3 regions of the Microbacterium sp. F2E genome follow, and region 2 is predicted to be linked to each of the others. Evidence: predicted binding sites of a transcription regulator. Region 2 holds the regulator's gene; each other region holds the start of a gene.

Region 1 (6,902 bases), on a different contig from region 2:
TGGACGTCGTCACCCCCGACCAGGCGAAGATCGCCGAGGACGCCGGGGCGGTCGCCGTGATGGCGCTCGAGCGCGTGCCCGCCGACATCCGGGCGCAGGGCGGCGTGTCGCGGATGAGCGACCCCGACATGATCGACGGGATCATCTCCGCCGTGTCTATCCCGGTGATGGCGAAGGCGCGCATCGGACACTTCGTCGAGGCGCAGGTGCTGCAGGAGCTCGGCGTCGACTACATCGACGAGTCGGAGGTGCTCTCGCCCGCCGACTACGTCAATCACATCGACAAGTGGGACTTCACGGTGCCCTTCGTCTGCGGGGCGACGAACCTCGGCGAGGCGCTCCGGCGCATCACCGAAGGCGCCGCGATGATCCGGTCCAAGGGCGAGGCCGGCACGGGCGACGTCTCCGAGGCGATGAAGCACATCCGCACGATCCGCGGTGAGATCGCGGCGCTCCAGGCGCTCCCGAAGGACGAGCTGTACGTCGCCGCGAAGAACCTGCAGGCGCCGTACGAGCTCGTCGCGGAGGTCGCGGCGGCCGGCGCGCTGCCGGTCGTCATGTTCGTCGCCGGCGGGGTCGCGACGCCGGCCGACGCCGCCCTCATGATGCAGCTGGGCGCCGACGGCGTGTTCGTCGGCTCGGGCATCTTCAAGAGCGGCGACCCGGCGGCCCGGGCGGCGGCGATCGTCAAGGCGACGACCTTCTTCGACGACCCGAAGGTCATCGCCGAGGTCTCGCGCGGTCTCGGCGAGGCGATGGTGGGCATCAACGTCGCCGATCTGCCGGCCCCGCACCGGCTCGCCGAGCGCGGATGGTGACCGCCCGGCGGCGGCTCTGCCGGCGGCTCCGGCGCGTGGCGTCATCAGGCGTCGGAGAGGTGGGGTTGGTGTGTACGCGCGGTGCGCGGCAGGTGACACCCGCACCGCCGGTCCGACGGATGATGACCGGGGGCGGGCCGCGATGACCGTGCGCGTCGGGGTGCTCGCCCTGCAGGGCGACGTGCGCGAGCACTCCCGCGTGCTGGCGGCCCTCGGCGTCGAGCCGGTGCCGGTGCGCCGACCGGGCGACCTCGACGCCGCCCAGGGCCTGGTCCTTCCCGGCGGCGAATCGAGCGTCATCGACAAGCTCGCACGGGCATTCGGAATGCGGGAGCCGATCCGGGCGGCGATCGCGGAGGGGATGCCGGTCTACGGCACCTGCGCGGGCCTCATCCTGCTCGCCGATCGCATCGCGAACCCCATCGTCGGGCAGGAGAGCTTCGGCGGTCTCGACGTCACCGTCCGCCGGAACGCGTTCGGCGGTCAGGTCGAGTCGTTCGAGACCGATCTCGTCGCGCACGGCTTCGACGCGCCGGTGCACGCGACCTTCATCCGCGCGCCGGTCGTCGTCGAGACGGGTCCCGACGTCCAGGTGCTGGCGTCGCTGCCCGAGTCGGCCGGCGGAGGCATCGTGGCCGTGGCGCAGGGGAACCTCCTCGCCACAGCCTTCCACCCCGAGGTGTCGGGCGACACCCGGTTCCACGAGATGCTCCTCGCGCGCATCCGCGGGCGTGAGGTCGGCGGCGGCCGCTAGCCTGCAGTCATGACCAGCTGGGTGGCGCTCCTGCGCGGTGTCAACGTCAACGGCGTGACGATCCGGAACGCCGACCTCGCCGCGGTGTTCCGCGACGAGGGGCACGCGGACGTCGTGACCGTACTCGCGAGCGGGAATGTCCGGTTCAGGGCGCAGGCCGAGGCGGCCGATCGCTCCGCACTGAAGGCGTCGATCGAGGCCGCGCTGCGCCGCCGGTTCGACTACGACGCGTGGATCGTGCTCGTCACCCTCGACGAGCTCGCTGCCGCGCTCGAGGGTTTCCCGTTCGACGCCGCGGACGCCGACCGCCAGCCGTATGTCATCTTCTGCGCCGATGCCGGCGTGCGGGACGCGCTGATGGATGCCGCGGCGACGGTCGATCCCGCCGAGGATCCGACCGGCGCCGGGTTCGGCGTCGTCTACTGGAGCCCGGTGAAGGGTCACACGGTGGACAGCCCGTTCGGGAAGATCGTCGCGAAAGCGGCCTACCGGCAGACGACGACCACGCGGAACCTTCGCACGCTGGCCAAGATCGTCGGGTGACGCCGACGACGGGCGGATGATGCCGAGGGCCGCGGGCCCGTAAACTGGGCGTCATGTCCGGACACTCCAAATGGGCCACGACCAAGCACAAGAAGGCGGTCATCGACTCGCGCCGTGCCAAGTCGTGGGCGAAGCTCATCAAGAACATCGAAGTCGCCGCGAAGCTCGGCGGCGCCGACCTGGCCGGCAACCCGACCCTGTACGACGCCGTACTGAAGGCGAAGAAGACCTCGGTCCCCAAAGACAACATCGACCGCGCGATCAAGCGCGGCGCGGGCATCGGCGGCGAGTCGGTCGAGTACACCTCGATCATGTACGAGGGATACGGCCCGAACGGTGTCGCCCTGATGATCGAGTGTCTGACCGACAACAAGAACCGCGCCGCCGCGGAGGTGCGCACCGCCCTCAGCCGCAACGGCGGGACGCTCGCCGATCCCGGTTCGGTCGCCTACAACTTCACGCGCAAGGGCGTCATCGTCGTCTCGGGTGAGGGAACCACCGAGGACGATGTCATGCTCGCCGTGCTCGAGGCCGGCGCCGAAGAGGTCGAGTCGCACGCCGACGGGTTCGAGGTCATCACCGAGGCGACCGACCTCGTGCCGGTGCGCTCCGCGCTGCAGGACGCGGGCATCGAGTACGAGTCGGCCGATGTCGAGTTCGTGCCGAACCTCAAGGTCGAGATCGACGCCGACACCGCGCGCAAGGTGTTCCGCCTGATCGACGCGCTGGAGGACAGCGACGACGTGCAGAACGTCTTCAGCAACTTCGACCTCTCCGTCGACGTGCAGGCGGAGCTCGAGGACGACGAGTAGGAGCTGACGCCGCAACCCTGATGCGCAGACGCGCCGCACCTCGCCGGTGCGGCGCGTCTCGCGTCTGGCGTGCTGCGCCGCGGCGCGTCACGCCGCCGAGGCGGCGCGCCCGCACGTAGCGTGGGGGAGTGGCATCCGCTCTTCGCGTGCTCGGCATCGACCCGGGCCTCACCCGTTGCGGCGTCGGCGTCGTCGACGTCGCGCGCGACCGCTCGGCGACGCTCGTGCACGTCGGTGCCGTGCGATCGGGCACCGAGCTGCCGATCGGCGAACGCCTGGCCGTGATCGCGGCGGGCCTTCGATCGGTGCTTGCCGCGCACCGCCCCGACGTCGTGGCCGTGGAGCGCGTGTTCGCGCAGCAGAACCGCGCCACGGTGATGGGCACCGCCCAGGCGAGCGGGGTCGCACTGCTGCTCGCCGCCGAGCACGGCCTGCCGGCGGCGACCCACACGCCCTCCGAAGTGAAGGCCGCGATCACCGGCTACGGCTCGGCGGACAAGCTGCAGGTGCAGACGATGGTCGCGCGTGTGCTGCGCCTCGACGCGCTGCCGCAGCCGGCCGACGCCGCCGACGCCCTCGCCATCGCGCTCTGCCACGCGTGGCGTCGCGGCTCTGCGACGCCGGTCGCCTCGGGCGCGCTCACCCCCGCGCAGCGCGCGTGGGCCGACGCCGAGCGCGCGGCCGCCCGGCGATGATCGTGGCGGTGGACGCGCTCCGATGCGGTCAGTCCTGCACCTCGAGACGCCCCGACGCGTGTCGCTCGAACAAACGTCCGAACCGGGTCGTAGGCTGACGGGATGATCTCCTCGCTGCGCGGCTCGGTGCTGCATGTGGATGCCGAGTTGGCCATCGTCGAGGTGGGTGGCGTCGGGTTCGCCGTCGCCGTGCCCGCCCCGCTGGCCCGCACGCTGCGGGTCGGCGACGAGGCGTTTCTGCACACGAACCTCGTCGTCCGCGACGACGCGCTCTCCCTGTTCGGCTTCGCTGAGCGCGGCGAGCTCGAGACGTTCGCGCTGCTGCTCAGCGTGTCTGGCGTCGGACCCAAATCGGCCCTCGGGGTGCTGTCGGCGCTGTCGGTCGACCAGATCGCCGATGCGGTCGCGGCAGAGGACGACGCGCCGTTCCGGCGCGTGTCGGGCATCGGGCCGAAGACGGCCAAGCTCATCGTCGTCCAGTTGGCGGGAAAGCTGCACGCCGCACCGCGCGGCGGGGGCGATGCGGGCGGCGCCGCGCCCACCGCGATCGCGGCGCAGGTCGTCGCCGCGCTCGTCGCGCTCGGCTGGAGCGAGCGGGTCAGCACCGAGACGGTGCACGAGATCGTCGGCGGAGCCTCGGCGGCCGAGCGCGCCGCCGTGCCCGCTCTGCTGAAGCTCGCCCTCGCTCAGCTGGGCCCGAGCAGGACGGAGCGCACGGGTGTCTGACGCATTCCCCGGGAACGCCGACCGCGACGCCCCGCACGACCCCGCCGCTCCCGAGGACGAGTCGGAGCTCGCCGTCGAGGGGGCGCTCCGCCCGGGCTCGCTCGCCGAGTTCGTCGGTCAGCAGAAGGTGCGCGGGCAGCTGCAGCTGCTGCTCGACGCCGCCCGCATCCAGCAGCGCCCGCCCGACCACATCCTGCTGTCGGGACCTCCCGGCCTCGGCAAGACGACCCTCGCGATGATCGTCGCCTATGAGAGCGGCCGCCCGCTGCGGCTCTCGTCGGGGCCCGCGATCCAGCACGCCGGCGACCTCGCGGCGCTCCTGTCGAGCCTCGTGCCCGGCGAGGTGCTGTTCATCGACGAGATCCACCGCATGGCGCGCTCCGCCGAGGAGATGCTGTACCTCGCGATGGAGGACTTCCGCATCGACATCATGGTCGGAAAGGGCGCGGGCGCGACGAGCATCCCGCTCGATCTGGCGCCGTTCACCCTGGTGGGCGCGACGACGCGGTCGGGGCTGCTGCCCAACCCGCTCCGCGACCGCTTCGGCTTCACCGCGCACCTCGAGTATTACGAGCCGGACGAGCTCGAACGGGTGATCGCCCGCTCGGCGAACGTGCTGGGCGTCGAGGTGCCGCCCGCCGCGCGTGACGAGATCGCCCGACGCTCGCGGGGCACACCCCGCATCGCGAACCGCCTGCTCCGGCGCGTGCGCGACTACGTCATCGTGCACGGCGATCAGTCGACGACCTCATCGACCTCGACGCGCGGAGCGGCAGGGGGTAGGGCGGCGACCGAGAGCGACGTGCACGCGGCCCTCGACCTCTACGACGTCGACGCGATCGGCCTCGACCGGCTCGACCGCGCCGTGCTCGACGCCGTGGTGCGCCGGTTCCGCGGCGGCCCGGTCGGCCTGTCGACCCTCGCCGTCACGGTCGGCGAGGAGGCGGAGACGATCGAGTCGGTGGTCGAGCCCTACCTCGTGCGCATCGGATTCCTCGGCCGCACCCCGCGCGGGCGCATCGCGACGCCCGAGGCCTACGCGCACCTGCGCGTGCCACAGCCGGGCGAGGCCGCGATCTTCGATGACCTATAATCGCTGAAGGCTTCTGCCGCCCTCTTCGCGCCGATCGGCGCGCACTCGAAAGGTCGTTCCCATGGATTGGATCCTGCTCGTCGCGATGGCGGCGCTGCTCGTCTTCATGTTCTGGAGCTCGCGCCGTCGCGCGGCCCGGATGAAGGCCGAGCAGGAGGCGAAGTCGCGGGCGATGGTGCCCGGCGTCAAGGTGCTCCTCCAGGGCGGCCTGTACGGCACGCTCGTCGAGTACGACGGTGAGGACCTCTCCAAGTCGGCGCGTGTCGAGCTGGCCCCCGGTATGGAGGTCGAGGTGCACAGCCAGGCCATCCTCCGCGTGGTCGACGAGACCGAGGAGACCGTCAGCGAGGACGAGTACCTGCAGGCGGAGTCCGACCAGGCCGAGTACGCGGCCGATGTCGCCGACGGCGGTCTGTCGTCGCTGAGCGACGACCAGGAGCGCGAGCGCGCGAAGGGCGCGGATGCCTCGGCATCCACCGACGCGGCGGCGAGCGACCTCACCGCCTCCGACGTCGACCCTCGCGACAAGCCCCAGTCCTGACGCGCGCCGCCGCGGCGGCGTCCCCCCGAAGAAAGCTGAGCCTTTCGTGGCCACTCCCACCCCTGTGCGTCACGCGTGGCGCGCACTGACTGCGCTGCTCGCGATCGTGGTCGTGCTGTTCGGCATCAACGCGATCGGAGTGTACGTCGTCGGCAAGAGCTCGTGGCTGCCGTCCCTCGCCCTCGACCTGCAGGGCGGCACGCAGATCATCCTCGAGGCGAAGACGCCCGACGGCTCGAACCCGACGTCGGAGCAGATGGATCAGGCCGCGTCGATCATCCGGCAGCGCGTGGATGCCTCGGGTGTCGGCGAGACCGACATCACGACGCAGGCGGGCAACCAGATCGTCGTGCAGATCCCCGGCCAGGCCGACGACGAGACCCGCGACCGCATCACCGCCTCGGCGCAGATGCAGCTGCGCGCCGTGCTCTACACGACCGCCGCGAGCACGTCGTACGTGGGCGAGGACGGCAACCAGACGCCGTACCCCACCCCCGACCCGGGACTCGCGTCGACCCCGACGGCGTCGCCGACCAACGGCAGCGACCTCAACTGGGTGACGCCGGCCCTGCAGGCCCGCTTCCTCGCGTACGACTGCGCCGACGAGGCGAACGACCCGGGCAACGAGCCCAAGGACCAGCCGCTCATCGCCTGCAACCCCGCAGGAACCGAGAAATACATCCTCGGGCCGGTGGAGCTCGACGGATCGTCGATCACCGACGCCACGGCGGGCATGAACACGCAGAACGGCCAGTGGGTCGTCAACGTGGTGTTCGACGCGGACGGCGCGAAGACCTTCGGCGAGGTCAGCCAGCGCCTGTACGCCTACACGCAGGCCGGCATCACGCCGCAGAACCAGTTCGCGTTCGTGCTCGACGGCAGCGTGATCTCCGCCCCGTCGATGAACGGCGTGATCCTCG
Region 2 (6,902 bases):
GCCGGCCTCGCCCTGCGTGAGGCGGACGGCCTTGCCGCCGGCGACATCCACGGCCGGCAGCAGGATCAGTTCGGGGGTCGACGCGAAATCGTTCATGGCTCCAGATGCGTGGGACAGGCGCCGGGACTGCTCGCGGGGCGAGGCGGGGCGCACAGAGAGACTACCCGGCTTGCGGGAGCGATGAGATCCAGTTGCGGAGCAGGCGGATGCCGGCGGCGCCGCTCTTCTCCGGGTGGAACTGGGTCGCCGAGAGCGGTCCGTTCTCCACGGCGGCGAGGAACGGGGTGCCGTAGTCGCACCAGGTGAGCACCGGCTCACGGAAGGGCCGCATCGGCTCCATCGACCAGTGCTGGGCGCCGTAGGAGTGCACCAAATAGAACCGCTCCTCCTCGATGCCCTCGAAAAGCACCGAGTCCGCGCCCGCCCGGACGGTGTTCCATCCCATGTGGGGCAGCACCGGGGCATCCAGCTCGGTCACCGCGCCCGGCCACTCGCCGAGGCCCTCGGCGTCGACGCCGCGCTCGACGCCGTGCTCGAACAGCACCTGCATGCCCACGCAGATGCCGAGCACCGGGAGGCCGCCCGCCAGGCGGCGGCCGATCAGCTCGTCGCCGCGGATCGCGCGGAGGGCCTCGATGACGGCGCTGAAGGCTCCCACGCCCGGCACGACGAGCCCCGCCGCATCGCGGATCAAACCGCGATCGGCCGTGAGGCGCGCGTCGGCGCCGGCGGCGGCGAGGGCCTTGACAGCGGAGTGGATGTTGCCGGAGCCGTAGTCGAGAACCGCGACGACGGGCGCCGTCACAGAGCCCCCTTGGTGCTCGGCACGCCGACGACGAGCGGATCGAGCGCCTTGGCCTGGCGGAACGCGCGCGCGAACGCCTTGTACTCGGCCTCGGCGATGTGGTGCGGGTCGCGGCCGCCGAGGACCGTCACATGCACGGTCAGCCCGGCGTTGAAGGCGAGCGCCTCGAACGTGTGCCGCACGAGCGAGCCGGTGAAGTGACCGCCGATCAGGTGGTACTCGAAGCCCGCCGGCTCGCCGGAGTGCACGAGGTACGGCCGGCCGCTGATGTCGACGACGGCCTGGGCGAGCGCCTCGTCGAGCGGCACCAGGGCGTCGCCGTAGCGCGAGATGCCGGCCTTGTCGCCGAGCGCCTCGCGGATGGCCTGCCCCACCACGATCGAGACGTCCTCGACGGTGTGGTGCGCGTCGATGTCGGTGTCGCCGGAGGCGCGCACCGTGAGGTCGGTCAGCGAGTGCTTCGCGAACGCCGTCAGCAGATGGTCGAAGAACGGCACCGTCGTGTCGATGTGGCTCTGGCCGGTGCCGTCGAGGTCGAGCTCGAGCTCGACCGTCGACTCACTCGTCGCGCGGCGGAGTGAGGCCGTGCGGTGCGTGGGGGCGGTCATGGCACCGAGTCTAGCGAGGCGGCTCGGTCGCCCGTCGCGGGTGCCGTCGGCCGACCTTGGGTGGGATGGGCGCGAGCGAGCCGGGCGGGGCGGGCGCGGTCAGACGCGGGCGCCGCCGGGGCCGAGCGAAGCGAGGGCATCGAGGAACGCCGTCGACTCCGCCTCGGTGCCGGCCGTCACCCGGAGGCTCCGCGGCAATCCGACGTCGCGGATGAGCACACCGCGGTCGTAGAGGCCCTGCCAGGTGGCCGCGGGGTCGTCGACGCCGCCGAAGAGCACGAAGTTGGTCCAGCTCTCGAACGGCTGGTAGCCGAGCGCGTCCAGGGTCGCTGAGATGCGATCGCGCTGCGCGACGATCTCGTCGACCATGGCGAGCATCGCGGGGGCGTGCCGCAGCGCGGCGCCGGCCGCCGCCTGGGTCAGCGCACTCAGGTGGTAGGGCAGTCGCACGAGGCGGAGGGCGTCGATGATCGCGGCATCGGCGGCGAGATAGCCGACGCGGGCGCCGGCGAACGCGAACGCCTTGCTCATCGTCCGCGAGACGACCAGTCGCTCGCGACCCGGGAGGAGGGTGAGGGCGGAGCGCGACTCGCGCGGCGCGAACTCCTGGTAGGCCTCGTCGACGATCACGATGCCGTTCGCCGCGTCGTAGACCGCCTCGATGACGTCGAGGCCGAGCGGCGTGCCCGTCGGGTTGTTCGGTGCGCACAGGAACACCACGTCGGGATCGGCCGTCTCGATCTGGGCGGCGGCGTCTGCGGCGCCGAGCGTGTAGTCGACGCCGCGCGTGCCCGCCTGATAGGTCGCCCCCGTCGCCCGGGTGAGCAGCGGGTACATCGAGTAGGTCGGCGCGAAGCCGAACGCCGTGCGTCCCGGCCCGGCGAAGGCCTGCAGCAGGTGCTGCAGCACTTCGTTCGAGCCGTTGGCCGCCCAGATCTGGTCGGCCGACAGCCCGTGACCGAGGTACTTGGCGAAGCCCTCCCGCAGCGCGGTGAACTCGCGGTCGGGGTACCGGTTCACGTCACGCAGCGCCCGCGCGACGCTGTCGAGGACGTCGTCGGCGACGTCTTCGGGCACCGGGTGCGTGTTCTCGTTGACGTTCAAAGCGACCGGCAGCGCCGCCTGCGGCGCGCCGTAGGGCGTCAGCCCGCGCAGATCGGCTCGGAGGGGAAGATCGTCCAGACTCGCACTCACAGCCCCCATCGTACGGCGACCGGCCGACTCACTGCCCCGCGGAGTACTCCGCCGGCAGGGCGAGCGTCTGGCCCACAGCCAACGCACCCGACGGCAGCGCGTTCAGTCGCACGATCGCGTCGACGACGTCGCGCGGGTCGGCACCCGGGGCCGCCTCCTCGGCGATCGACCACAGGGTGTCGCCGGGCATGACGGTGACCTCGGCGAAGGTGCCCGCCGGCGCGCTGCCCTCACCCGAGGCGAGGGCCCCACCGCCGGAGACGATCGCGACGCTCAGCGCGATGACGGCCGGGATCGAGGCGAGGAACGCGAGCACGCGGCGGCCGCGGACCGTGAGGCGCAGCCGCGTGGCGGGTGCGCCGCCGACGGCGGGAAGTGAAGTGCCGGTGCTGAAGTCGATGGCGGTCATGGTTCCTCCTCAAGGCGATGCCTCGGACGCTCCCGGGTGGGGGATGTTCGCATCCGGCGCTCGGCCGGGAGCACCGGATGCGAAGTTCTCTTCCGAAGCTATCTTCGATATAGTTCGATTGTCAAGGGGCATCCGGATCGGAATCGGATCGAACGCGACACGCGGATGCCTGCCGGCCGAGCCCGCCCTCACCGGATACGGTTTCGATAACGACAGACCATCACCCACCTCCGACATTCGAAGAAGAGAGCCCGTCGGGGCGATCACGTTCCACCCATCACAAGGAGTGCGTTCATGGAGAAGCCGCAGACGCGTCGGCGTAAGAATCTCAGCGAGAAGCAGCTGGCGATCCTCGAGGTCATCCAGCGCTCGATCGCGCAGTACGGCTACCCGCCGAGCATGCGCGAGATCGGCGATGCGGTGGGCCTCAAGTCGCTCTCGAGCGTGACGCACCAGCTGGGTCAGCTCGAGCTCAGCGGCTATCTGCGCCGCGACGCCGGCAAGACGCGCGCGATGGAGGTGCTGATCGATCTGCCGGGCGTCTCGACGGAGAACCCCGCCGACACCGCACCCGCCGTGGGCGACGCCGCCCTCGTGCCGCTCGTCGGGCGCATCGCCGCCGGCGTGCCGATCACCGCCGATCAGCACGTCGAGGAGGTCTTCCCCCTCCCCCGTCAACTCGTCGGCAAGGGCGACCTGTTCATGCTCAAGGTGAGCGGCGAGTCGATGATCGACGCCGCGATCTGCGACGGCGACTGGGTGGTCGTCCGCTCGCAGGCGACCGCCGACAACGGCGACATCGTCGCGGCGATGCTCGACGGCGAGGCGACCGTCAAGACGTTCCGCCAGCGCGACGGGCACACCTGGCTGCTGCCGCGCAACAGCGCGTTCGAACCGATCCTGGGCGATGACGCCACGGTGCTCGGCAAGGTCGTCGCGATCCTGCGCGCGGTCTGAACTCCCGCGCGGCGGGCGTCAGGCGAGCTCGTCGCGCACGATGCCCGCGCCGGCGCTCAGCGCGCTCAGCTTCTCCGCCGCGACCGCCCGTGGGAACGGCGCCATGCCGCAGTTGGTGCTCGGGATGAGTTTGTCGGCATCGACGAAGGCCAGCGCACGGCGGAGCGTGTCGGCGACCTCCTCGGGCGTCTCGACGACCTCGCTGGCCACGTCGATCGCCCCCAGCATGACTTTCTTGCCGCGAACGAGCTCGATGAGCTCCATCGGCACGTGCGAGTGCTGGCATTCGAGCGACACGATATCGATCGACGAGCGCTGCAACAGCGGGAACGACTCCTCGTACTGTCGCCACTGCGACCCGAGGCTCGCCTTCCATTCGTTGTTCGCCGTGATGCCGTAGCCGTAGCAGATGTGCACCGCGGTCTGCGCGCGCAGACCCTCCGCGGCGCGCTCGAGGGCCGCGACCCCCCAGTCCTTCACCTCGTCGAAGAACACGTTGAACGACGGCTCGTCGAACTGGATGACATCGACACCGGCATCCTCGAGCGCTCTCGCCTCTTCGTTCAGGATCGTCGCGAACTCCCAGGCGAGCTTCTCGCGGCTCTTGTAGTGCGCGTCGTAGAGCGTGTCGACCATCGTCATCGGGCCGGGGAGCGCCCACTTGATCGGGCGGTCGGTGATCTCGCGGAGGAACCTCGCGTCGTCGACGAACACCGGCCGCTCGCGGCGCACCTCGCCGACGACGGTGGGCACGCTCGCGTCGTAGCGGTCGCGGATGCGCACGGTCTCCCGCCGATCGAAGTCGACTCCGCTCAGGTGCTCGATGAACGTCGTGACGAAGTGCTGCCGGGTCTGCTCCCCGTCGCTGACGATGTCGATGCCGCGGCGGGTCTGCTCCTGCACGGCGATGCGGAGGGCATCGCGCTTGCCCTCGATCAAGGCATCCCCCTCGAGCGCCCACGGCGACCACAGCACCTCGGGCTGCGCGAGCCACGAGGGCTTCGGGAGGCTCCCGACGATCGTGGTGGGCAGGAGTGTGTGCACGGCGCCCGGCACGGCGCCGCCGCTCGGGGCGGCCGTGGCCGGGCTCGTGACGGCGCTCACGCGAGCGCCCCCGCGCCCGCCGTCGCCGCCCACTGTTCCAGCACCTCGCGGTGCGGCTCGATGAAGTGCTCCTGGGTGTACCGGCCCTGGGTCAGCGCGAGCCGGCTGCGCTCGTCACGGTCGTAGTCGATCTGCGTGCGCGAGAAGTCCTGCGCGTCGAGGCTCGGCCGGTACACCTCCGGCGCGGCCGAGTTGGCGTTGTAGATCTCGGGACGATAGATCTTCTGGAACGCCTCCATCGTGCTGATCGTGCCCGCCAGCTGCAGGTCGCTGTAGTCGGCGAGGAGGTCGCCGCGGAAGTAGAACGCGAGCGGGGCGACCGCGCCCCGGGGCATGAAGTAGCGGGCCTCGAGCCCCATCTTGCCGAAGTACACGTCGGTCAGCGACGAGGCATCCTGCCGGTATTCGACGCCGAGCACCGGATGCTGGGTCTCCGTGCGCCGGTAGGTCTTGCTCGTCGAGACGCTGATGCAGATCACCGGCGGCTGGGCGAAGCGCTCGCGGTAGACGGGCGAGGCGAGGAAGTCGTCGAACAGCTTGCCGTGCAGGTCGCCGAAGTCCTCCGGCACGGCGGGCGCGCCGCCCGCAGCCTGCTCCCCCGCGCGTGCCGCCGCGGCGGGAAGCAGCACGCTGAAGTCGTAGTCGCGCACGTACGACGAGAAGTTGTTGCCGACGATGCCCTGGGTGCGAAGCCCAGTGAGCCGGTCGAGGAGGTGGATGTCGAGGACTTCGAGCAACGGGAAGCTCTGATCGGCGCCCGCCCCGGCGTCGAGCGCGTCGAACTGGAGCTGCACCGAGACGATGTCGAGTTCGACGCCGTAGCGATCGCCGGTCGGGTTGTCCGCGCGTACGAGATCGTTGAACCGCCGCTCGATCATCGTCAGCGTGTTGCGGAGGTTCTGCTCGCGGTGCTCACCCCGGGCGAGGTTGGCGAAGTTGGTCGTGAGACGGGAGCTCTCCGCGGGCGTGTAGTGCTCGTCGAAGCGGGTCGTCGAGATGCGATAGGAGAAGTCGTCCGCCATGGCTGGCCAATCCGGTGAGAGGGTGAGGTTCCCTTCATGGTGAGGCGTGGGCGGAGATATCGGGTAACTCACGCTGACTATGCATACATATAGTCTTCCCCTATGCCCCAGCGAACGAGCGGCCTGAACCTTCAGCACCTGCGCTACTTCATCGAGGTCGCCGCGGAGGGATCGATCTCGGCCGCCGCCGACGTGCTGTACGTCGCCCAGCCGACCATGTCGGCCGCGATGAAGGAACTCGAGACCCGGGTCGGCCGCGCCCTCCTGACCCGCTCCGCGCGCGGGGTGAGCCTTACCGCCGAGGGCGCCGAGTTCCTCGGGTACGCGCGTCAGGTGGTCGAGCAGGTGGAGCTGCTCGAGCAGCGCTACCTGGGGCGGCCTCCCGCGCGGCGCCTGCTCGGCGTCTCGGCGCAGCACTATTCGTTCGCCGTCGACGCGTTCGTGCGGATGGTGCGCGCGAGCGACGCCGCGCAATACGAGTTCGCCCTGCGCGAGACGCGCACGTGGGACATCATCGACGACGTCCGCACCCTCCGCAGCGAACTCGGCATCCTCTATCGCAACGACTTCAACCGCAAAGTCATCGATCGGCTGCTGCGCGACAACGGCCTGGCGTTCCATCCGCTGTTCGTCGCCGCGCCGCACATCTTCGTCTCCCGTCGGAACCCGCTTGCACGGCGGCGGAGCGTCACCCTCGCCGACCTCGAAGGACTCCCCCGTCTCACGTTCGATCAGGGCGCGAACAACGCGTTCTACTTCGCCGAGGAGATCCTGTCGACCTCCTCGAGCGCGCAGGAGATCCG
Region 3 (6,902 bases), on a different contig from region 2:
AGCGGCCTCTGCATGTGTCAAGTTCGCGGGCTTGGCGCCGACGATGCGCTCATCCACGAGCTGCTGCGATGCGTAGCTGCCTGCGCGGTCGAGGCTCCCGGCGTAGAACACTTCGTCGCCGGGGCGGAACAGGGTGGCCTCGTCGCCTGCCGCGAGGACCGTCCCGGAGGCGTTCCACCCGAGAATCCGATCCTTGCGAGCACGATTGCCGGAGGCGCGGACCTTCACATCTACCGGGTTCACCGACACCGCCCGCACCTCGACGAGCAGATCCCTGCCGATCGGCGCTGCCGGTGTTGGGATCTCGGCGTCGATGAGGCTGTCAGGCCGGTCGATTGGGCCGCCCGCCCGGTTAATCACTGCGCGAATCTTCTGGGTCTTCTCCGTCATCGGTTTCCGTCTCCGTTCCATCGCGGCCCATCAAGCGCGGGCACCGTGACCGCGACGCTATCCGTCGGGCTGCGGTTACCCGCAAGGGAGACTAGTTACCCCGACGAAACCGCTCGAAGAAGTCAGGAACCTGCGACGGCACCGTCTTCCGCTGCGGCGTCGGCGTCGGCGTGGGCACGGGCGAGCTGATAGTTGCTGGTTACGCTGGACACGTGGACTTCCTGATCACGGCGCACGATGCCGACGATGCGATCGAGCGTCGGCGAGAACATCGCCCTGCTCACCTCGAGAACGTCCGGCGTGTTGCGCGCGACGGGCACGTGCGCAGTGCCGGGGCGATACTCGACGCCGAGGGGCAGATGGTCGGCTCGACACTCCATGTGACGTTCCCCTCGCGCCGGGATCTCCAGGCCTGGCTCGACTCCGACCCGTACACGGTTGGCCAGGTCTGGCAGACCGTTTCAGTGCAGGAAATCCGTCTCGCGAACCTCTCTGACCCGGCTCCCCAATAACGGCCGTTGCCTACAGGCACCTCCTCCGACCTGTCGCCGAGAACTGCTGTGTTTGCCCCGGCGACATCCCGAGAGAACCAGCGTCGGTGCCCGGCGATACGGTGCGTGCAGCGACAAGGATGCCGTCATGACCGAGCCCGCCATCGACCCGCAGATCATCACACGGCTACTGCCGCCCGCGACGAGGCGCAAGAGCGAACCCCCAAGTGGGAAGTCCGGCTCGGGTCGACACTCATCGGCTGGATAGAGGCTCACAAGATCGGTAGCGCCTCGGCCACGTTCTACTTCGCGTATGGCGTCATGGCCGGCACCGACGAGACAGTCGACCTTGAGAGCAGCATCGAGTTCGACGAGCGGGTCGACCTGCTGCAGCGCTTCCACGCCCACCCGATGGTCGCTGAGCAGCACATACGGCTTGGGTACAGCGGCGACCGTCAACGAGGCTGACTGCGCACTACTGTCGGCCGTCCCGGCGGCGCCACACCGACCACTTACGCGGCCAGCGCGTAGCCGGTAGACTGGGAGGACAATCGGGTACCCCTCAAATGCTTCCTCGGCTCGTCGAGGAAAAGAGTCGCCGGCTCGTGCAGCAGAGCGCGGGCGATGTCCGCCCTCCGGCGCTGACCGCCGGAGAGCCGCCCGTACGGGCGGTCGAGCACCTCGTCGAGCTCGATCAGGGCGGACAGTTCGGCGAGGCGGCTCGCGAACCTGCCGCGCGGGACGCGGGAGAGCGTGGCCCGCAGCCGCAGGTTCTCGCGGACGGTGAGCCCGTCGTCGAGGAGCGAGCGCTGGAAGACCACGCCGATCGCCGCGCGGACGGCCTCGGCCTGGGTGCGGACGTCGTGGCCCGCGACCCGCATCGAGCCGGCGTCGGCGCGGAGGAGCGTCGTCAGGCAGCCGATCGTCGTGGACTTGCCCGCGCCGTTGGCGCCGAGGAAGGCGAACAGCTGTCCGTCGAGGACCGAGAAGCCCACGTCGTCGACCGCGCGCACGGAGCGGTATGACTTGACCAGTCCGTCGACCTCGATCGACACCGCCACCCCCTCTCCGCCACAGCGCCCCGCAAGAGCGTCCCGTCAGGGCACCCCGTCAGGGCGTCACGTGCACGCTGACCTGCACGTGTGGTGAGTCTGACAGACGCGGGGGGGGATCCGCGCCTGGCGTCGTTCGCTCAGCCGTCGAAGCGCACTCCGCGCGGCTGAGGACGGGATGCCTCGTCGAGCGCCTGACGGGCCGCCGCCAGCGCTTTGCCGCCGTACCCGCGCCGGGCGAGCTGACCGCTGAGCCGTCGGAGCGCCACCTCGCGGTCGAGGTCGCGCATCGACCTGGCCTTCTGCCGCGCGAAGTCGAGCGCTCGCTCGAACTCGTCGTCGGGCAGCTCCGCGAGCACCGCGTCGACGACCTCGCGCGGGATGCCGCGCTGCGAGAGCGTCTGCGAGACGGCGCGGCGCCCCTGACCCTTGCGGTCGACGGCCGTGTGCACGAGCTGCTCGGCGAGCTTCGCGTCTTCGAGGTAGCCGAGCCCGACGAACCGCTCGACGATCTCGTCGGAGGACGCCTCGTCGACCTCCCGTTCGCGGAGCACACCGCGCGCTTCGCGCACCGACAGCGAGCGGGTGCGCAGTTTGCGCAGGAGCGCCGCCTCGCCCGCCGCGGCACTCTCGTCGGCGCTGTCGCCCTCCGGCTCGTCATCCTGACCGCCGAGGTCCGCGACCTGCGCGGTCCACGTCGGATGCCACGCGGCGGCCCGCTCATCGCCGTCGGGCGCCAGCGCCGCATCCACACCGCCCGCGTTCACGACATCCGCGTCCCCACGGTGCGCCGGCCCCGCCCCGCGCCCGGCGACTCCCCGCTCGGCGGGTGCGGCCGGAGCCGCCCCGCCGAACAGGGGGATCACGGGGGCGAGACGGTCGTCGCCGTCGCTCATCACGCCGGGCGTCGCTCGGCGAGGTCGGCGACGGGCGCGGCCTCTTCGACGACCTTCGGCTGGCCGATGCCGAGCTTCTGCTTGATCTTCGTCTCGATGTCGGCGGCGATGTCGGCGTTCTTGATGAGGAAGTTGCGGGCGTTCTCCTTGCCCTGGCCGAGCTGTTCGCCGTCGTACGTGTACCAAGCGCCCGACTTCTTCACGAGGCCGTGCTCCACGCCAAAGTCGATCAGCGATCCTTCGCGCGAGATGCCCACGCCGTAGAGGATGTCGAACTCGGCCTGTTTGAACGGCGGGGCCATCTTGTTCTTCACGACCTTGACGCGCGTGCGGTTGCCGACTGCCTCGGTGCCGTCCTTCAGCGTCTCGATGCGACGGATGTCGAGGCGCACCGACGCGTAGAACTTCAGCGCCTTGCCACCGGCGGTGGTCTCGGGTGAGCCGAAGAACACGCCGATCTTCTCGCGCAGCTGGTTGATGAAGATCATCGTGGTGCCGGTCTGGTTGAGGCCACCGGTGAGCTTGCGCAGCGCCTGCGACATGAGGCGCGCCTGGAGACCCACGTGCGAGTCGCCCATCTCGCCCTCGATCTCGGCCTTCGGTACGAGGGCGGCGACCGAGTCGATCACGACGAGGTCGATCGCGCCCGAGCGCACCAGCATGTCGGCGATCTCGAGCGCCTGCTCACCGGTGTCGGGCTGCGACACCAGCAGCTGGTCGATGTCGACGCCGAGCTTCTGGGCGTAGTCGGGGTCGAGCGCGTGCTCGGCGTCGACGAACGCCGCGATGCCGCCGGCGCGCTGCACGTTGGCGATCGCGTGCAGGGTGAGGGTCGTCTTACCCGACGACTCCGGTCCATAGATCTCGACGATGCGGCCGCGCGGCAGGCCACCCACCCCGAGGGCGACGTCGAGGGCGATGGACCCGGTGGGGATCACGGCGACGGGTGCGCGCTCGTCGCTGCCGAGGCGCATCACCGAGCCCTTTCCGAACTGCCGGTCGATCTGGGCGAGGGCCGATTCGAGGGCCTTCTCGCGGTCTGCGGGTGAGGGCATGACGTGCTCCTTCGTGCTCTGCGCGGCTACGCCGCGTCGGGGTGTCCGTCGCCTGTAGGCTGCCGCCCTTGCTCCCGACGGGAGTTCGGTGCGACAAGGCGGAGGTGTCGTGATGACGCTGTCCACGTTACGAACACCCTCCGACATCGACGGATGATCGAGCGAGGGATGCGGCGAAACGGTGGACAACTTCTCCACGATGCCTCTTGTGGAGGAGCCTATGCCTGCCTCGAACAAAAGTACGACGACACGCTGGAACGACACGCCGTCGCGTCGAGGCCCGCTACGGCCGGCGCGGGTCGAGCAGTCCCACGCCGTGGCGGCGCGACTCGGGCACGTCGGTCTCGACGCAGAGCGCGAGCCAGACGTCGCGCATCGGCACGCCGTCATCGATCGCCTGCGCGGCCGTGCGATAGCCGACACCGGAGAGCGACAGGTCGGTCACCACGAACGCGGCGCGCGGTCCGAACTCGTCGTCGACGGCGCGCTGGAACTCGCTGCGCCGCACGTCAGCGCAGCGACAGCTGCGACTGGATGTCGCGGTCGAGCGCGGCGAGGTCGTCGGGCACGACGTCGGGGAAGACCTGCAGGCCCTCGAGCACCGAGATGCGGTCGCCCACTTCGCGCATGATCGTCGAGATGGGCACATCGAGCGCGTCGGCGACCGAGGCGAGGATCTCGCTGGATGCCTCTTTCTGACCGCGTTCAACCTCGCTCAGGTAGCCGAGGGCGACGCTGGCGCGCCCCGCCACCTGGCGGAGGGTGCGCCCCTTCTGCAGGCGGAAGTCGCGTAGGACTTCGCCGATCTCCTGACGAACCAGGATCATGTCGGGCCCCCTCCTCTGACAGTGACTCCGCGTCCCGGTCGGGATGCAGTACAGCTCTTGCACGTCACCCTAAACCCCGAGTGCTGGGGAATGGGTGGGAATCACCATTCGTAACAGGGATGTCACACCGCGTATTCCCCGCGGCCGTCCCCGCCGTCGTGGCCGGAAGTGCGTCGCGCCCCTCCACGAGACGGAGTCGTCAGAGCGCCTCGAGCGCGATCCGCACCGCGAGCGCCGCGGCCTCGGCGCGGATGGCGGCGCGGTCGCCGGAGAGCTGCACCGACTCGACCCGGGAGCCGAGCGGCGTGGAGACGGCGACGTGCACGGTGCCGACCGGCTGACCGTCGGGCGAGACGGGCCCGGCGATCCCGGTCGTCGCGATGCCGACATCCGCGGGCAGCCCGTCGTGTCCGAGGGTGCGGCGCACGCCGTCGGCCATCTGACGCGCGACGCGCGGGTGCACGGGGCCGTGCGCGCTCAGCAGGGTCTCGTCGACGCCGAGGAGCGCGGCCTTCACGTCGGTCGCGTAGGCGACCACTCCCCCGCGGAGCACGGCGGACGACCCCGGAACCGAGACGATCGACGAGACGACGAGACCGCCGGTGAGCGATTCGGCGACCGCGACGGTCCAGCCGAGCTCCCCCAGCCGCGCGACGAGCCGTTCGGGCTCACTCTGCCGCCCCACGGACACCTGCGTGTTCTCGAGGTCGTCGGGCAGCTCGGGAAGCCCCGGCAGCGAGCTCACCGGGCTCACCGCGCCGCCTGCCGGCCGCGGCGCGCGCCGCGGACCTCCGTGACGACGTAGTCGATGCCGCTCGCGACGGTGAGGATCACGGCGATCCACATGGCGATCGTGTTGACGACGTGGATCCAGTCGCCCACGATCGTCCACAGCGGCAACAGGGCGAGCGACAGGGCGACGGCCTGCGCGACGGTCTTGAGCTTGCCCATCCACGCGGCGGCGACGACGTGATCGCTCGCCACCACCAGCCGGTGCACGGTGATGCCGACCTCGCGCACGAGCACGACGATCGTCACCCACCAGGGCAGCTCGCCGAGGATCGAGAGCCCGACGAACGCACAGCCGGTCAGCGCCTTGTCGGCGATCGGGTCGAGGAGCTTTCCGAGATCGGTGACGATCTCGTACTTGCGGGCGAGGTAGCCGTCGATGCCGTCGGTCGCGATCGCGACGATGAACAGGATCGCCGCCCACCAGCGCAGCGGTCCGTCCTGACCGCCGTCGGCGAGCAGCATCCACAGGAAGACCGGCGCGCACAGGATGCGCACGATCGTGATCGCGTTCGGGAGCTGCCGGGGGATCGCCACGAGCCGAGCCTACTGGTCGCGCCCGGTGAGCCCCCAGGCATCCTCGGATGAGTCGTCGGACTCGACGACCTCGTATCCGTCGAACTGCGCGTCCACCGCGTCCGCGCCGTGCGGGTCTCCACCGCCGGACGCGGCGGACGCCTCCGGCGCGGGCGGGTCGTCGCCGCGGAGGCGGGCGAGCACCTCGGGCAGCTGGTCGGGCGTGACGAGCACGTCGCGGGCCTTCGAGCCCTCGGAGGGACCGACGATCTCGCGCGACTCGAGCAGATCCATCAGGCGCCCGGCCTTCGCGAACCCGACCCGGAGCTTCCGCTGCAGCATCGACGTCGAGCCGAACTGCGTCGAGATGATCTGCTCCGCCGCCGCCAGCAGCAGCTCGAGGTCGTCACCGATGTCGGCGTCGATCTCCTTCTTCTCGGCGACCGCCTCGACGTCCTTGCGGTACTCCGGGCGCGCCTGGTTCTTGACGTGGTGGACGACCTTCTCGATCTCGCTCTCGGCCACCCACGCGCCCTGCACGCGGAGCGCCTTCGAGGCCCCCATCGGCAGGAAGAGTCCGTCTCCCTGACCGATCAGGCGGTCGGCGCCGGGCTGGTCGAGGATGACGCGCGAGTCGGTGACGCTCGTCACCGCGAACGCGAGCCGGGAGGGGACGTTCGCCTTGATGAGACCGGTGACGACGTCGACCGACGGGCGCTGCGTGGCGAGCACGAGATGGATGCCACTGGCGCGCGCGAGCTGCGTGATGCGCACGATCGAGTCCTCGACGTCGCGCGGGGCGACCATCATCAGGTCGGCGAGCTCGTCGACGACGACGAGCAGATACGGATAGGGCTTGAGCACCCGCTCGCTGCCGACGGGCAGG

The links. The regulator LexA, encoded in region 2, represses DNA repair genes until DNA is damaged. The targets are predictions, from matches to a motif close to TCGAACANNTGTTCGA.
Region 1: the regulator LexA is predicted to act here: its motif matches at 3,688-3,703, upstream of ruvA (Holliday junction branch migration protein RuvA).
Region 3: the regulator LexA is predicted to act here: its motif matches at 4,114-4,129, upstream of recA (recombinase RecA).

The regions. Positions count from the first base shown of each region.
Region 1 is NZ_JAJJIB010000018.1:20,998-27,899, reverse strand. It holds gene pdxS (pyridoxal 5'-phosphate synthase lyase subunit PdxS) at 1-818, shown strand, start outside; gene pdxT (pyridoxal 5'-phosphate synthase glutaminase subunit PdxT) at 961-1,572, shown strand; gene LOK55_RS12115 (DUF1697 domain-containing protein) at 1,582-2,115, shown strand; gene LOK55_RS12110 (YebC/PmpR family DNA-binding transcriptional regulator) at 2,169-2,927, shown strand; gene ruvC (crossover junction endodeoxyribonuclease RuvC) at 3,056-3,622, shown strand; gene ruvA (Holliday junction branch migration protein RuvA) at 3,725-4,348, shown strand; gene ruvB (Holliday junction branch migration DNA helicase RuvB) at 4,341-5,441, shown strand; gene yajC (preprotein translocase subunit YajC) at 5,503-5,982, shown strand; gene secD (protein translocase subunit SecD) at 6,029-6,902, shown strand, end outside.
Region 2 is NZ_JAJJIB010000014.1:4,274-11,175, reverse strand. It holds gene priA (bifunctional 1-(5-phosphoribosyl)-5-((5-phosphoribosylamino)methylideneamino)imidazole-4-carboxamide isomerase/phosphoribosylanthranilate isomerase PriA) at 1-96, opposite strand, end outside; gene hisH (imidazole glycerol phosphate synthase subunit HisH) at 161-805, opposite strand; gene hisB (imidazoleglycerol-phosphate dehydratase HisB) at 802-1,413, opposite strand; gene LOK55_RS10810 (histidinol-phosphate transaminase) at 1,513-2,616, opposite strand; gene LOK55_RS10805 (LysM peptidoglycan-binding domain-containing protein) at 2,636-3,016, opposite strand; gene lexA (transcriptional repressor LexA) at 3,311-3,973, shown strand; gene LOK55_RS10795 (methionine synthase) at 3,992-5,017, opposite strand; gene LOK55_RS10790 (putative oxygenase MesX) at 5,074-6,099, opposite strand; gene LOK55_RS10785 (LysR family transcriptional regulator) at 6,202-6,902, shown strand, end outside.
Region 3 is NZ_JAJJIB010000004.1:14,143-21,044, forward strand. It holds gene LOK55_RS04515 (zinc-binding alcohol dehydrogenase family protein) at 1-390, opposite strand, end outside; gene LOK55_RS04520 (YciI family protein) at 603-902, shown strand; gene LOK55_RS04525 (hypothetical protein) at 1,203-1,349, shown strand; gene LOK55_RS04530 (ABC transporter ATP-binding protein) at 1,394-1,936, opposite strand; gene LOK55_RS04535 (regulatory protein RecX) at 2,074-2,829, opposite strand; gene recA (recombinase RecA) at 2,829-3,884, opposite strand; gene LOK55_RS04545 (DUF3046 domain-containing protein) at 4,168-4,392, opposite strand; gene LOK55_RS04550 (helix-turn-helix domain-containing protein) at 4,394-4,711, opposite strand; gene LOK55_RS04555 (CinA family protein) at 4,911-5,465, opposite strand; gene pgsA (CDP-diacylglycerol--glycerol-3-phosphate 3-phosphatidyltransferase) at 5,462-6,037, opposite strand; gene LOK55_RS04565 (DNA translocase FtsK) at 6,047-6,902, opposite strand, start outside.